4 regions of the Peribacillus sp. P4_B1 genome follow, and region 2 is predicted to be linked to each of the others. Evidence: predicted binding sites of a transcription regulator. Region 2 holds the regulator's gene; each other region holds the start of a gene.

Region 1 (2,210 bases), on a different contig from region 2:
TGATTCTCGAGGTCAGCCATTTGCCCTCAGAACATGTATATAATATCGAAATGATGAATCGTTCCAACTTAGATTTTTCATTCATGGTGACAGTTGAGGATTTAACGGATGAAATACTATATATAAAATAAAAGAAATGAATAAAACCGGACTGAATCATTTATGAATTCTGTCCGGTTATTTTATGGGAATCCGCTCACAAGAATGAGCTCACGTCCTGGATTTTATAAAGTTTTCGCACCTAAATATCTTGGTTTCCAATAAGTATTATCCATATCCGCGATGGCTATTCCTTTTGAAGATGTAGCACTAATGAATTGACCATTTCCGATATAGATCCCAACATGTGATACTCCTGTTCTTCCAGAAGAAGTATCAAAGAATACAAGATCACCTTTAGATGGTGAAGATACTTTTAACCCTGTATTTGAATAGAGCAATGATGTTGTACGTGGTAAGGTAATTCCTTGTGATTTCTGGAATACATAATAAATGTAGCCTGAACAGTCGAATCCAGTTGGTGTTGTCCCGCCCCATTTGTAGGGTTTGCCGATTAAGGTTTTTGCATAGCTGATTAGGCTTGTATTATTGACATTATAAACACCAAGCGCATTAAATGTGCCTCGGCCAGCAATTCCGTCGGCAGTTAATCCTTTAGCTTTTTGGAATTTTTTTACTGCAGATGTGGAATACGTGCCGTAATATGTAGTCAGTGAACCTGAATATGTGAAATAACCTTTGGTTTTTAAAAGTTGTTGTAGTTGTTTGACATCGCTATGTGTCATTCCGGGTCTGAGGGTTTGATCTCCGATATTTGCAAAGGCTTGCAGTGGGGTTAGCATCATGGCAGATGCAACAGCAGCTGAAGCGATCCATTTCTTCATAATGTTCATTTCCTCTCTATCTATCTCTCTTTTATTCTTAACAATATTATCCTACAATACCATTATGACAATTAGACATAATTTTGGTTACAGTTTCATTACAAAAAATGAGTAGTAAGACTGAAATTAAAGGGACGAAAGACTGTTGAAAGCAGTGAGGGGGATTTAAAAAACTAAGCCTTTTGATTCATTCGAGATTATTCAAGATCCTAATTGATCTGTTTTTAAAAAACTATATGGATAATCAGTTTAAAATTGTTATTTAATCCATTTTTAGGGTTTGTTATATTTTTAAAGGAAATTGCATTAAAAAGTAGAAAATTGTATGAAAACTTCCATTGAACAAGAACGTATATTCGGTTAAAGTTATGAATATAATAAAAGCGAACGTATATTCTTGTTAGGGTGAAGAAATGATGGACTATGGGTCAATGCCGAAACAATCAATTATGTGTATCGATATGAAAAGTTTTTATGCAAGCTGTTCAGCGGTTATGCTTGGTCTGGACCCACTCGATTGTTATCTGGCGGTGGTTGGTGATTTGAAGAGGACGGGGAGCGTTGTGCTTGCGGCTTCCCCAAAGATGAAGAAGGAATTTGGCATCAAGACAGGTTCGCGGAGGTTTGAGATTCCGAATGATCCAAGGATTGTCGTCGTTGAACCCAAAATGGCGACCTATTTAAGGGTCTCGACGGAAATCACCCGCTTGTTCAACCGTTATGTGCCCAAAGAAGCGATTCACGTGTATAGTGTGGACGAAAGTTTTGTGAAAGTCGATGGTGCCGCTTCTTTATGGGGAGATGCCCAGGTGATAGCTGAAAAGATAAAAGATGAAATCGAACGGGAATTACAGCTCCCCTGTGCCATTGGAATTGGTCCGAACATGCTTATGGCAAAACTTTGCCTTGATTTGGAAGCCAAGCATAAAGGGATTGCGGAATGGAAGTATGAGGATGTGCCGAACAAACTTTGGCCGATTGCCCCGCTTCGTGAAATGTGGGGAATCGGCAGGCGCGTAGAAAAAACCCTTCATGGAATGGGCATATTCACGGTCGGGCAGCTTGCCAATTATGATCTTGAATTACTTGAAGCGAAGTTCGGAATTATGGGCAATCAGCTTTACCACCATGCGTGGGGAATCGATTTATCGGATATGGGGGCAACAATCATCGAAGGGCAAGTCAGCTTTGGCAAAAGTCAAATCCTGCTAAGGGATTATAAGGAGGAGCATGAGGTCAAGCAGGTCATGCTGGAAATTTGCGAAGAGGTTGGAAGAAGGGCACGCACCCACCGCAAGGCAGGAAGGACGGTCAGCTTAAGCATTG
Region 2 (2,210 bases):
TTTATTTTTAAGTTATGTAATTTCCTTTGATATTCCTCTACAATACCGACTATCTGGATGACCATGGCATCCGAATCCGATAACTCTATTTCCCCATCGTGTGAGAGCGTATAGATTTTCACGTCTTCTTTAAGGATGACATGGAAAAGGGCTATTTTGGCATTCCCTCTTCCTAGTCTTGTTTCGTCCTGGATTAATAGAACTTCGGCTTCTTTGGCTTTAAATAGTTCGATCATGTCAAAAATGCCATCCCGGTTTAACTCATAACCGCTTTCCTGTTCCTTTATTATGGAAACAACTTCCATATCCAACTTTTCGGCCAATTTGACTAATTCATCTTCCTGCCTTGCCAATGATGTCTCCTGTGACTCTTTTTCTGTGCTGACCCTACAATAGATTATTGCCTTCATAATACCCTACCTTCACTGCTTACTGCTGACTTGCCAAATTCTGAACAAGTTCTTCCCCTTTAACCGGTATGACAATGACTTGACCAGGTTTAATCGAATCTGCCCTGACTCCATTATGCTCTTCTATCCAACCAATGAATTCTTTTTTTGTCAAATCAGCTTCATCATATTTTTCGGCAATTCCCCATAGGGTGTCGCCTTCACCTACTTCTATAGAAAGGAAATCCTTTTTTTGATCATTGTCCAATGTACAAGAGAATAAAATTGAAAAGATGAATACTGATCCAGCTAACAGAATCGTATATACATAATTTTTGTATATTTTTTTCATAAATATCCCTCCAAAGCGAATGTTCGTTCGTATGTTATGTCAAAATTATAATACGAACGTTTGTTTCAGTCAACAACTAAATTCGAACTTATGTTTGTATAGAATTGGGGGCCATGCTATAATGGGGCAAAGAACATTGGAGAAGAGGTGCACATATGACTAAACTATCAAAACGGCAGCAAGATATCCTTGATTTCATTAAAGAAGAGGTCCGCCAAAAAGGGTATCCACCTTCCGTCCGGGAGATTGGCGAAGCAGTGGGACTTGCATCAAGTTCAACAGTACACGGACATTTATCCCGCCTGGAAAGTAAAGGTCTGATAAGACGTGACCCAACCAAGCCGAGGGCCATTGAAATACTGAACTTGGAGGAAGCGAATAATATCCCCAAAGCTAGTGTCGTGAACGTGCCGTTACTTGGTAAAGTAACCGCGGGCATGCCGATAACTGCAATTGAGAACATAGAAGAATACTTTCCGCTTCCCGAAAGCATGGTTCCACATGATGACCATGTTTTCATGCTAGAAATCATGGGTGAAAGTATGATTGAAGCAGGAATTCATGATGGAGATTATGTCATCGTGAAACAACAAAGCAGTGCCAATAATGGAGATATCGTCGTGGCCATGACGGAAGATGATGAAGCCACTGTAAAACGATTCTTTAAGGAACCGGATTACATAAGGCTTCAGCCTGAGAACTCAAATATGGAACCAATTATTTTAAGAGATGTTTCGATACTTGGAAAAGTAATAGGCTTATATAGACAAATACATTAAAAGCGCTAAACGCGCTTTTTTTGTTTGTTTAATTTATGTCCGAAATTCTATCATTATGCATTTGGAAGACTAGGTTTGAAATATTTTTTTAATAGAAGCGTGTTTTCATAGGAGTATTAAAACATTATTCATTTATGGCGGTTGATAGGCAAGGTATCGCTTTCTGGATATATGTACTTTAGGAAAAATATGAAACCATAAAATTAATAAAGAGCGAGATAAAACCCCGCTCCCTGTAAATGTTCATTTCACTCTTAATCTTTGGTTCACTTTAATAAGGTTAAGATCGACCAATCCATTCCACTGTTGAATCTGCATTTGCGTAGAACCATATGCTTTTGCAAGCGCAGATACGGAATCCCCTTTTTTGACGATATGATAGACCTCTTCGATGCTTTCATCATATTTAGTTAAATCGCTTGTTTCGATTAGGTTCGCCAGTTTTTCTATATATTTCGGATCCGAGGCGTAACCCGCATCGAATATTGCTTTGAGTGCTTTTTTGTAATCTTGTTCTCCAATGACGGCTGTATACAAACTTCTATTCCATGAAGTTCCCTTTACATATAGATTGGCAAGATCTCTTAGACTTTCTTCCCATGTTGGGTATTTTCTGAATTTGTTCCATATTTGAACGGGTGCACCGTTGACGTATTCAATTGTTTGTATAATGACTGACTCGCCCTTAAA
Region 3 (2,210 bases), on a different contig from region 2:
CCAGATGATTCAGGCCCGGACTCTTTCCAAACCTTTCCGTCCCTTTTAAGATTCGGTCTTCTGAAATGGGTATACCGTTCCTCAATCCAGCCTGATAAAGGTTATGATAAAGATTTCCCGTTTGCCTGAACAATTGCAAATCATCCGGAGCATATTGTCTGTAGGGCTGATCTAACGTCAGCGAGACCGTTACACTCCTGCACAGCTTCATCATTTCTTCCACAATCAACAATTCCTGTGGCGTCAAGCTATAAAAACCATCGATATAGATATCCGCATTCCTTATATATGAAGACTCAGACATTTTCTCGATAAGCAAAGTGAAATAGTCTTCGGAATCTAAATATTTGCCAACCATTTCATCCTCAAACGCCTGATAGACCAATTCAAGGTCATGAAGTTTATCCTGAATGCCGCTGCCGGAGGGTGATGTTTCGGTCAAATAGTTTTGAATGTCATCCGGTTTGATGCAATACTGCTTGAACTCAGCCAGCATAAGCTCCATCTGTGCAATGAACCCCTGCTTATCAGCAGATCGACGAAACATCTTTAACTCTTCTTTTTTATCCTCCATGATTTTCCTTATCAACATATTAACGCCAACGCTGTTCAAATGGAGCCGGCTCATTCCCCCAGTTTCCTGAAGAACGCGCCAAGCAAGCCTGCTAAAACTGAAAACCTGTGTACGGATCATTCCGGCAAGGCCTGGTGTTTTAATTAATTTATATTCAGATAGAAACGTCATCTGATCAGGAACGAGGTAGATAATTGGATTGCCTTCGGGATTTTCTGCCAAATTGGTGCGAATTTCGCCCAATATATTCGAAGTTTTCCCTGCACCCGATCTTCCCAGTAAAAAACGGAGTGACATCTCTTTTCCCCCTTATACAACATAATATCTAGATCCATCATACCAGAAATACTTTCGTCTTTTTGACTAGGTTTCTGTTTCCAATTAGATTTACATTCTATTATTTTACCGTTTCCCTTTAAAAAATACCAATCGTACGTTCGCGTTTCCTCCAAAAGAAAAAGCCCTGATAATTTTCGGGCTTCCTCAATCATTCTCCTGTAAATTTATAATTGAACTCTTTGATCGGCCAATATCGAACATCGACTTTACCGACAACATTATCAACTGGTATGTAACCAAAGTGACGGCTGTCCGCACTTTCAAGGCGATTGTCACCCATGACAAAAAGCTTGCCCTCCGGGACTGTTGTCATGCCCGTCAATTCCTTTAATGTAAAATCGCCCGTAAAATCCTGTCCCGGGAAACCTTCCTTGTATTTCTCAAGATAAGGCTCATCCACTTTCTCACCATTTACGTAAAGCCAATCATCTTTATAACGAATGCGGTCACCTGCAATCCCTATAACTCGCTTAACATAATCTTCCTGTGCATTCGCATGAAAAACTATAATGTCAAAACGGTTGATATCTTGAATCTGATAATGGATTTTATTCACGACAAGTTTATTGCCGTCTTCAAGAGTCGGCTGCATCGAATCCCCTTCAACATCATAGCTTGAAAAGAAAAATGTACGGATTAAGATGTAAATAACAAAAGCTATCATGGCTGCTTTTATCCAATCGGACAAAGAATTCTTGTTTGTTTTTTCCATCTGGTTCAACCCCTACTACATTTATATACTAATTTATTGTCCTTCTTCTCTCTTCATGCTTTTATTTAATCGGACTTCCAGTCTTTTTCCCACATACCATAGGATAAAGATGACAATCCCGATAATGATCGTACGTACAGGCTTATGTATTAAGGATACCAAATCGTAACCTACGAAGCTGATCGTAAAAATCATCACCGCTTTCCCTCCAACGACTGCAAGTCCATATTGCAAGGGACTTACCTTTGAAAGTCCTGCCACGATATTCACGATGGCCGACGGTGTAAAAGGGAAGCAGAGCAGTATGAACAAAGGACCGAATCCATGGCTTTCCACCCAAACCATCAACCTCTGCACCTGCTTATGTTTTTGCAAAAATCGAAAAAACCTCATTTGACCATATCTTCTAATAACTAAAAAGATCAAAAAAGACCCCGCTACTGCACCAATCCAAGAAAATAAAAATCCCCACCAGAGACCAAAAGCCGTTGCATTTGCAAGCACGAACACCACTAAGGGTAAAAAGGGCAAAAAAGCTTCCAACATCGGCAGTAAGATTCCGGGAATTGGACCGAATGAGCGATA
Region 4 (2,210 bases), on a different contig from region 2:
GGTGGCAATTCATGTTCTCCATCAAGATTATAGTGATCTCTGATTTTCTGAGAAATTTCCAGAGCGATATCCTGATTTTCTTTTAAGAACAGCTTCGCATTTTCGCGGCCTTGTCCGACACGCTCTTCATTATATGAGTACCATGAGCCGCTTTTAAGGACGATATCAAGATCTGCACCCATATCGATGATTTCACCTTCCTGAGAAATCCCTTGACCATACATGATATCAACTTCTGCTTGACGGAATGGAGGGGCAACCTTGTTTTTTACAACTTTGATTTTAGTTTTATTACCGACAATTTCATTACCTTGTTTTAATTGTTCCGCACGACGCACTTCCAGGCGAACAGTTGAATAGAACTTCAATGCCCGGCCTCCCGGAGTCGTTTCTGGGTTCCCAAACATTACACCAATTTTTTCACGGACTTGGTTAATGAAAATGGCAATGGTGTTTGATTTATTAATGGCACCAGACAGTTTTCTAAGTGCCTGAGACATCATCCGTGCTTGAAGACCCATATGGGAATCTCCCATTTCACCTTCGATTTCAGCTTTAGGAACAAGTGCGGCAACCGAATCAATGACTATGATATCTACCGCTCCACTTCGAACTAACGCTTCGGCGATCTCTAAGGCTTGTTCACCCGTATCAGGCTGTGAAAGCAGTAGCTCATCAATATTCACACCAAGTTTTTCTGAATATGCTGGATCTAGAGCATGCTCAGCATCAATGAATGCAGCCGTGCCACCAGTCTTTTGTACTTCTGCAATAGCATGTAATGCAACAGTCGTTTTACCGGAGCTTTCAGGTCCATATATCTCAATGACCCGACCTCTTGGATATCCGCCTACTCCCAATGCTACGTCCAATGCTAAAGAACCGCTTGAAATCGTTGAAATCCTTCGATCAGACTGTTCCCCAAGTTTCATAATAGAACCTTTACCAAATTGTTTTTCAATTTGTTTTAACGCCATATCTAAAGCCGCTTGACGATCACTCACTCAATTTCCTCCTCTATATTCAAATAATCGGCTGTCCGATTAAAGGTTTTCTAACGTTAGCAATTATTTGAGATCAAGGTTGTATCCTGTCTCAAAACCTATCTTTACTATATACTCTTTTTACTATTTTGCCAAGCAAAAAGTCGAACATTCATTCGTTTTTTTCTTTCGGGATATTCTTTATAAAAAACCATTTTATCTTGAGGAAATCCCCATTTCCATTCACATACTCACTTTAAAAACTTTTTTCTTTGAATTAACTTTTTTCTTTTTCCCCGTTTTTTCAAGAAACAAACTTTTTCAACCAAATAAAAAAGCAGAGCCGTAAAAAGCTCTGCTTCAGCGTTTATAAATCCCTTAACAGGTAATGACAGCCGTACTTCACACTGCGAATACGGTTCTGCGCCCTGCTTCCGGAAAGATTCAATTCTTTGAAATGAGTCTTTCCATCCCGATAAGAAATGCCAATGAATACTGTACCAACAGGCTTGCCTTCCTGTTCATCCGGTCCTGCGACACCCGTAAAGCTTATGCCTACGTCTGCATCGAGCTTTTTCCGGACATTAGAGGCCATTTCCATTGCACACTCACCGCTGACCACCCCGTGCTCTGAGATGGTATCATCACTGACGCCAAGTACATTTGACTTTGCATCATTCGTATAACTGACAATGCCGCCTTTGAAAACTTTACCGGCCCCCGGGATGGTTGTCAGCTGTTCTTGGAACATTCCACCTGTCAAGCTTTCGGCTGCCGCGATTGAAAGTTTGCGGACCGTTAATTCTTTTACAAGTTCCTTTATTAGCGAAGTATTATCACTTCCATAATAGAACTTACCTACCCGGCTAAGGATTTCTTTTTCCGATTCTAAAATAAGCTCTTCGCATTTTTCTTTGGATGAGTCTTTAGCGGTAATCCTTAACGTCACTTCCCCTTCGGCTGCCAGAGGAGCAATTGTCGGATTCGTTTGATTGACAAGAAGATCTTCAATAACCGTTTCCAGTTCGGCTTCACCTATCCCGTAGAACCGAAGAACCTTGGAATCGATCCGTTCGTGCTTATCCAATTTATTCATGATCGATTCATAACCATAACTTAAAAACATCGGCTCCATTTCACTTGGCGGACCAGGTAGAAGCATATATGTAATCCCAGATTTGGACAAGACCATTCCCGGTGCCATGCCATGATCGTTCGCCAACACTT

Evidence for each region. Region 2 encodes LexA, which represses DNA repair genes until DNA is damaged. Its sites were predicted from a motif close to CGAACATATGTTCG; they were not measured.
Region 1: the regulator LexA is predicted to act here: its motif matches at 1,230-1,243, upstream of AC1DVK_RS05960 (Y-family DNA polymerase).
Region 3: the regulator LexA is predicted to act here: its motif matches at 1,001-1,014, upstream of addB (helicase-exonuclease AddAB subunit AddB).
Region 4: the regulator LexA is predicted to act here: its motif matches at 1,149-1,162, upstream of recA (recombinase RecA).

The regions. Positions count from the first base shown of each region.
Region 1 covers NZ_JBFUHM010000007.1:98,922-101,131, forward strand. Annotated here, with positions in the region: gene AC1DVK_RS05950 (hypothetical protein) at 1-131, shown strand, start outside; gene AC1DVK_RS05955 (C40 family peptidase) at 225-884, opposite strand; gene AC1DVK_RS05960 (Y-family DNA polymerase) at 1,298-2,210, shown strand, end outside.
Region 2 covers NZ_JBFUHM010000088.1:2,140-4,349, reverse strand. Annotated here, with positions in the region: gene AC1DVK_RS25565 (YneB family resolvase-like protein) at 1-410, opposite strand, end outside; gene yneA (cell division suppressor protein YneA) at 430-741, opposite strand; gene lexA (transcriptional repressor LexA) at 897-1,520, shown strand; gene AC1DVK_RS25550 (glucosaminidase domain-containing protein) at 1,764-2,210, opposite strand, start outside.
Region 3 covers NZ_JBFUHM010000024.1:3,678-5,887, reverse strand. Annotated here, with positions in the region: gene addB (helicase-exonuclease AddAB subunit AddB) at 1-871, opposite strand, end outside; gene lepB (signal peptidase I) at 1,062-1,625, opposite strand; gene AC1DVK_RS14940 (TVP38/TMEM64 family protein) at 1,659-2,210, opposite strand, start outside.
Region 4 covers NZ_JBFUHM010000039.1:36,010-38,219, forward strand. Annotated here, with positions in the region: gene recA (recombinase RecA) at 1-1,004, opposite strand, end outside; gene AC1DVK_RS19600 (competence/damage-inducible protein A) at 1,351-2,210, opposite strand, start outside.